Linked DNA regions of Priestia megaterium. The protein of the gene in region 1 interacts with the protein of each later gene in a pairwise test. Links are inferred from orthologs where the notes say so. Each region holds a gene or a part of one and is shown in the gene's direction. Other genes may lie near its edges.

The links. Proteins that work in one complex are often made in the same cells at the same time.
Region 2: the proteins of odhB (region 1) and lpdA interact in binary tests that used the Escherichia coli proteins (3 or more experiments, as listed by UniProt). The link is inferred for Priestia megaterium from one-to-one orthologs.

The regions. Positions count from the first base shown.
Region 1 is NZ_CP023317.1:2,860,538-2,864,598, reverse strand. What follows is about bases 571-3,503. They hold odhB (2-oxoglutarate dehydrogenase complex dihydrolipoyllysine-residue succinyltransferase), read left to right. Parts: upstream 571-1,355; coding sequence 1,356-2,651; downstream 2,652-3,503. Other genes in these bases: CEQ83_RS14405 (YhgE/Pip domain-containing protein), read left to right, coding at 3,495-3,503; CEQ83_RS14410 (TetR/AcrR family transcriptional regulator), read right to left, coding at 2,693-3,301; sucA (2-oxoglutarate dehydrogenase E1 component), read left to right, coding at 571-1,339. In the rest of the region: more of sucA, read left to right, coding at 1-570; more of CEQ83_RS14405, read left to right, coding at 3,504-4,061. UniProt on the Escherichia coli protein: E2 component of the 2-oxoglutarate dehydrogenase (OGDH) complex which catalyzes the second step in the conversion of 2-oxoglutarate to succinyl-CoA and CO(2).
Region 2 is NZ_CP023317.1:1,357,083-1,360,021, forward strand. It holds lpdA (dihydrolipoyl dehydrogenase), read left to right. Parts: upstream 1-733; coding sequence 734-2,146; downstream 2,147-2,939. Other genes in the region: CEQ83_RS06800 (dihydrolipoamide acetyltransferase family protein), read left to right, coding at 1-730; CEQ83_RS06810 (hypothetical protein), read left to right, coding at 2,396-2,638; CEQ83_RS06815 (glycine betaine uptake BCCT transporter), read right to left, coding at 2,688-2,939. UniProt on the Escherichia coli protein: Lipoamide dehydrogenase is a component of the glycine cleavage system as well as of the alpha-ketoacid dehydrogenase complexes.

The DNA.
Region 1 (4,061 bases):
AGATCAAATTAATGAAGAGTTACAAGCGAAGTTAAAAGCAGCTTATGAGAAAGTACCGCCAAAAGCTGAAAAACAACATAGAATTATGGAAATGCCACAAGCAGTCTTCAAAGGAATTTCAGATATTGATACATCTGTTACAAAAGAAGAGCTGTTTGAAGTGAATCAAGAGCTAGTGAAATACCCTGAAGGATTTAACGTATTTCCAAAACTTGATCGCATCTTATCTAAACGTGCCAAAGCGTTTGAAGAAAATGAAAGCGTGGATTGGTCATTGGGTGAGGCATTTGCATTTGCTACGATTTTAAGAGACGGCACGCCAATTCGTATTACAGGCCAAGATTCTGAACGTGGTACGTTTGCACATAGACATCTTGTTCTTCATGATCATAAGACAGGGGATGTTTACTCACCACTACACGCAATGAAGAACGTAAGCGCTTCCTTTGATATTCGTAACAGTCCATTATCTGAAGGTTCAGTGCTTGGATTTGAATACGGCTATAATGTATTTGCTCCTGAAACGCTTGTTCTTTGGGAAGCACAATTCGGTGATTTTGCCAATGCAGGTCAAGTTATTATTGACCAGTTTATTGCAGCAGGTCGTGCTAAGTGGGGACAAAAATCTGGAATGGTCTTATTGCTGCCACATGGCCATGAAGGTCAAGGGCCAGAACACTCAAGCGCTCGTCTAGAACGTTATTTACAGCTAGCTGGAGAAAACAACTGGACAATCGCAAACGTAACAAGCGCTGCGCAATATTTCCACTTACTTCGACGACAAGCTGCCATTTTACAGCGCGAAGAAGTAAGACCGCTAGTAGTTATGACACCAAAAAGTTTGCTTCGTAATGCTTTTAGTGTGTCAAACCTTGAAGAGTTTACAAAAGGCTCTTTCCGCTTAGTAGTAGAACAGCCTGGATTAGGCAAAAAAGAAGATGCAGTTGAACGAATCGTTCTGTGCAGCGGAAAAATCAGCAGTGAGTTAACGGAACGCTTAAACAAAGCAGAAGATGATAAAGATTGGCTACACGTTCTTCGTCTAGAACAAATTTATCCGTTCCCAAGACGCGTAATTGCTGAAATCTTTGCTCGCTATAAAAATTTAAAAGAGATTGTCTGGTTACAAGAAGAGCCTGAAAACATGGGCGCATGGAACTATGTAGAAGATCGACTGCGTGAAGTAGCACCAGAAGGAGCTACTGTTGACTACATCGGCCGCACAAGACGCTCAAGTCCAGCTGAAGGAGATCCAACAGTTCACAGACAAGAACAAGAACGTATTTTACAAGATGCATTAACTAAAAATGAAATTGCTAACGACGTTGTTACACGATAAGGAAGGGGAATGAATCATGGGAGAGATTAAAGTACCGGAATTAGCAGAATCAATTTCTGAAGGAACAGTTGCACAGTGGCTAAAACAAGTAGGAGATTTCGTTGAAAAAGGCGATTATATCGTTGAACTTGAAACAGATAAAGTTAACGTTGAAATTACAGCTGAAGACTCTGGTGTGCTAACAGAACTTCTTGCTGGCGAAGGCGACACAGTGCAAGTTGGTGAAACAATTGCACGTCTTGAAGCGAAAGAAGGAGCTTCAGCACCAGCAGCACCAAAAGCTGAAGAAAAACCAGCAGAAGAAGCACCAAAACAAGAAGCTGCTCCAGCTCAGCAAAAAACAGTTGAAGAAGTAGCGCCAGCAGCTGAAGCGCCTCAACAAGGAAATCAAAAACAATGGCTGATTGCTTCTCCTGCAGCTCGCAAAGCAGCAAGAGAACGTGGAATCAAGCTAGATCAAGTACCAACTACTGATCCTCTTGGCCGTGTGCGTAAACATGATATTGATTCATATGCAGATCAAAAATCAAATGAGCAAAAACAGCAGGCACAAGCAAGTAAGCCAGCTAACCCGGTATCTCCGTCTCCAGCGGCAAGTGAAAATAGCGACAAACCTGTTGAACGCGAACGTATGTCACGTCGTCGTCAAACAATTGCCAAACGTCTCGTTGAAGTTCAGCAAACAGCGGCTATGTTGACAACGTTTAACGAAGTAGACATGACGGCTGTTATGGCTCTTCGTAAACGACGCAAAGACAAATTCTTTGAACAGCACGACGTAAGACTTGGCTTTATGTCATTCTTCACAAAAGCAGTAGTAGCAGCACTTAAAAAATACCCATTATTAAATGCTGAAATTCAAGGCAACGAGTTATTAATTAAAAAATTCTACGATATTGGTATTGCTGTGTCAGCTCCAGACGGTCTTGTTGTTCCAGTTGTACGTGATGCTGACCGTAAAACATTCGCTGGTATCGAAGGATCTATCGTTGATTTAGCGAAAAAAGCGCGCGACAACAAATTAGCATTAAAAGATTTACAAGGTGGAACGTTCACAATTACAAACGGCGGTGTATTCGGTTCATTAATGTCTACACCAATTTTAAACGGGCCTCAAGTTGGTATTTTAGGAATGCACAAAGTTCAGCTTCGTCCGGTAGCAATTGATGAAGAGCGTATCGAAAATCGTCCGATGATGTACATTGCACTTTCTTACGATCACCGTATCGTTGACGGCAAAGAAGCCGTAAGCTTCCTAGCTACTGTTAAAGAACTATTAGAAGATCCAGAATCTTTATTACTAGAAGGTTAATAAAAAGAACCTGCTATTCTCCGAGAGAATAGCAGGTTCTTTTATGTTCGCTTAATGCCTGCAACATAAGCAGGACCCAAAAAAGTCATGCTAGCGAGTGTCAGAGCCATTTCTCTAGGTGACTGCTTCATATCTTGTTCTAGCCAGTGCTGAATGACGCCAAGATGGGCTGACGTTACATAAGACATTAAATGTTCAAGTGGAACAAGCGGAGGCGTTTTACTATCCATGAGCTCTAATTTTTCCAGTATATTGGTTTTCATAACTTCTTTAATTTTAAGATGAAAGCCAGGGTTGCCTTTTGGACCAAGCATAACCTGCATAAAACGCGCATTCTCTTGAATATATTCAAAAAGCGCAATAATAAACGGCAAAGGCTGTTCTTTCAAATTAGCAGATACAATCTCATTTGGATTTGCTTTTTTGATAAATTCTTTTATTTCTTGAATGACTTCATTTTCACTTTTTTCAAGCAAATCGTATTTGTCTTGGTAGTGTAAATAAAAAGTTCCTCGATTAATATCGGCTTTTTTCGTCAGATCTCTGACCGTTACGCCTTCAAATCCTTTCTCTTCCATTAATTCTGTTAAAGCATCTCGGATAAATTTCTTCGTTCGAATAATTCTACGATCTGTTTTTGAATTCCCCACAGTTTTTAAACACCTACTTTTTTCTTTAATAATGAACAGTTATGTGTTTTGTGTTAAGTAAGCGACATTCCCATGATTATTGCATATTGAGAATGCAGGTAAATTTATTATAATTTACATAGTGATCACTAATCAACAGCATGTACATTATCTTTCCGTCAACGTGTATATGCTTAAAGAAGGGAATATCTATATGAAATTAAGTAACCAAAAGCTTATATATCTTTCACCAATTATAGTGGTAGCAGTTATTTTCATTTTTACCCTAACGTTAATTCCTTCAGTAAGCCAAGCACCTAAGAATTTGCCAATCGCATTTGTAAATGCCGACGAAGGAATGACAGTTCCAGCAAAGGGTAAGGTAAATATAGGAGATCATATAAAACAAAATATGAAGAGTTCAAGCGCTGAACAGTCTTCGGTTAAATGGATTTTTGTATCAACTACTAAAGAAGTTGAAAAAGGGTTAAATAATCAAAAATACTACGGAGCGCTTATCATTCCAAAAGATTTCACCAAAAAACAGGTGACTCTTCAGACGGCTCAGCCTGAGGCACCTGCTATTAGATTGTTAGTGAATCAAGGAATGAATACAGCTGCTTCAACACTAGCCAGTCAGGTGCTAAACGGAGCAGTTGATCAGATGAATGAAAATATGCGCTTGCAGCTAGTGAAAAGATTTGAACAAAGCGGAACGCAACTAAGTGCAAACCAAGCATTAGCACTCGCTGTACCGATTCAAAAGACAGTGATAAACGTC
Region 2 (2,939 bases), 1.5 Mb from region 1 along the record:
AGCAGCACAAGCTATTCCTGAAGGCGATCTACCAGAAACTCGCGAGAAAATGAGCGGTATCCGTCGTGCAATCGCAAAAGCTATGGTTAACTCTAAACACACTGCTCCACACGTAACATTAATGGATGAAATCGATGTAACAGCTCTTGTTGCTCATCGTAAAAAATTCAAAACAGTTGCAGCAGATCAAGGTATTAAATTAACATTCTTACCTTACGTGGTAAAAGCGTTAACTTCAGCACTTAAGAAGTTCCCAGCTCTTAACACTTCAATTGATGATTCTACAGATGAAGTAATTCAAAAACATTACTACAACATCGGTATCGCTGCTGACACTGAAAAAGGTCTTTTAGTACCAGTTGTGAAAAATGCTGATCGTAAATCTGTATTCGAAATTTCGGATCAAATTAACGACCTTGCTGGAAAAGCACGTGATGGTAAATTAGCTCCTGCTGAAATGAAAGGCGCTTCTTGTACAATCACAAATATCGGTTCTGCTGGTGGACAATGGTTTACTCCAGTTATCAACCATCCAGAAGTTGCAATTCTAGGTATCGGACGTATCGCTGAAAAACCAGTTGTACGCGACGGTGAAATTGTAATTGCTCCAGTATTAGCATTATCACTAAGCTTTGACCACCGTATTATCGATGGCGCAACAGCTCAAAACGCTCTTAACCAAATCAAGCGTTTATTAAATGATCCAGAATTATTATTAATGGAGGCGTAATAAATGGTAGTAGGAGATTTCCCAATCGAAACTGATACTCTTGTCATTGGTGCTGGCCCTGGTGGCTACGTTGCAGCAATTCGTGCAGCTCAATTAGGTCAAAAAGTTACAATCGTAGAAAAAGGTAATCTTGGAGGCGTATGCTTAAACGTTGGTTGTATTCCTTCAAAAGCATTAATCGCTGCAGGTCACCGTTTTGAACATGCTAAACATTCTGAAGACATGGGGATTATCGCTGAGAACGTAACAGTTGATTTCTCTAAAGTTCAAGAATTCAAAAACGGCGTTGTAAACAAACTTACTGGCGGTGTTGAAGGCCTTCTTAAAGGTAACAAAGTTGACATCGTAAAAGGTGAAGCTTACTTCGTTGACAGCGAAACTGTACGTGTAATGGATGAAAATTCAGCACAAACGTACAAATTCAAAAATGCAATCCTTGCAACTGGTTCTCGTCCAATCGAGATCCCTGGATTCAAATTCTCTGAGCGCGTAATCAACTCTACAGGTGCATTAGCGCTTAAAGAAGTTCCTAAAAAATTAGTTGTAATCGGCGGAGGTTACATCGGTACTGAGCTTGGTACTGCTTTTGCTAACTTCGGTACAGAAGTTACATTTGTAGAAGCTGCTGATGAAATTCTAGCTGGTTTTGAAAAACAAATGAGCTCTCTTGTTAAACGTAACCTTAAGAAAAAAGGAAACGTTGAAATCTATACAAAAGCAATGGCTAAAGGTGTTGAAGAAACTGCTGATGGCGTACAAGTTACGTTTGAAGTAGGCGGAGAGTCAAAAGTAATCGATGCTGACTACGTATTAGTTACTGTAGGTCGCCGTCCTAACACTGATGAGCTTGGTCTTGAGCAAGTTGGCGTTAAAATGACTGACCGTGGTCTTATCGAAATCGATAACCAAACTCGTACATCTGTAAGCAACATCTTTGCAATTGGTGATATCGTAACTGGACCACCACTTGCACACAAAGCTTCTTACGAAGGTAAAATCGCAGCTGAAGTAATCGCTGGCGAACCTGCTGAAATTGACTATTTAGGAATTCCAGCAGTTGTATTCTCTGAGCCTGAGCTTGCATCTGTAGGTTATACTGAAGCACAAGCGAAAGAAGAAGGATTAGCTGTTAAAGCTTCTAAATTCCCATTCGCTGCTAACGGACGTGCGCTTGCACTTAACGCTGCAGAAGGCTTCTTGAAGCTTATCACTCGTAAAGAAGACGGAGTAGTTGTTGGTGCTCAAATCGCTGGACCTAGCGCATCTGACATGATCGCTGAGCTTGGTCTTGCTATCGAAGCTGGCGTAACAGCTGAAGATATCGCATTAACAATTCACGCTCACCCAACATTAGGTGAAATCACAATGGAAGCTGCTGAAGTAGCTATTGGAAGCCCAATTCACATTGTAAAATAATGTTTTTAAAAAGCTGATGCGTATGCATCAGCTTTTTTTTTTGAAGAAAACGGTTTTCATCAAGTATCAGATGCTTGTCAGACAGTTTTTATTGCTGATGAGTATCTCCTTTAGAAGAAACGTGTAAAAAGCGCTGAGGCAGTCTTAAATGAGCTCTAGATGCATACATATGAAGTGGGACGTGCTTTCCTTATAGGTAGATAAAAAATTGCTTCTTTGGATAACGAATGAAAAGGCGGCGAAGGAGCTATGAAGACATATTTCGTTTGGAGCTTACACATTGTTATTTGGATAGGTTATTCACTGGTTGAATTGCTATCAAAACGTGATCAATTGACATCTAAAATTATTTTGTTTTTAGTATTTGCTTATTTAGCTTACGGCATAGCAGAAATGAACGTCAAATCTAAAAGACTGGCGCTTATGATGACGGGCACAACGTCAGCTATCTGCTTGACATGTTATCAACTAATTTTATTTTGCACGGCGTAAGAGTGCATAAAAAAAGCGTTAGCTTATATAAGCTAACGCTTTTTTTATCTTACACAGATTTCTTTTCTTTTTTTAATGCGCCTTCTTCTTTAAATGCTTTCATTAATGAGAAGACCGTTAACACCAGCACAATTGAAAATGGAAGTGCTGCTATAATCGCAGCCGTTTGGAGTGCATCCAAGCCACCTGTCCAAAGCAGAATGATTGCTGTTAACGATTGAATTAAGCCCCACGTAAGCTTAATAGAGCCTGAAGGATTTAGATCACCATTTGTTGTCTGCATTCCTAAAACAAATGTAGC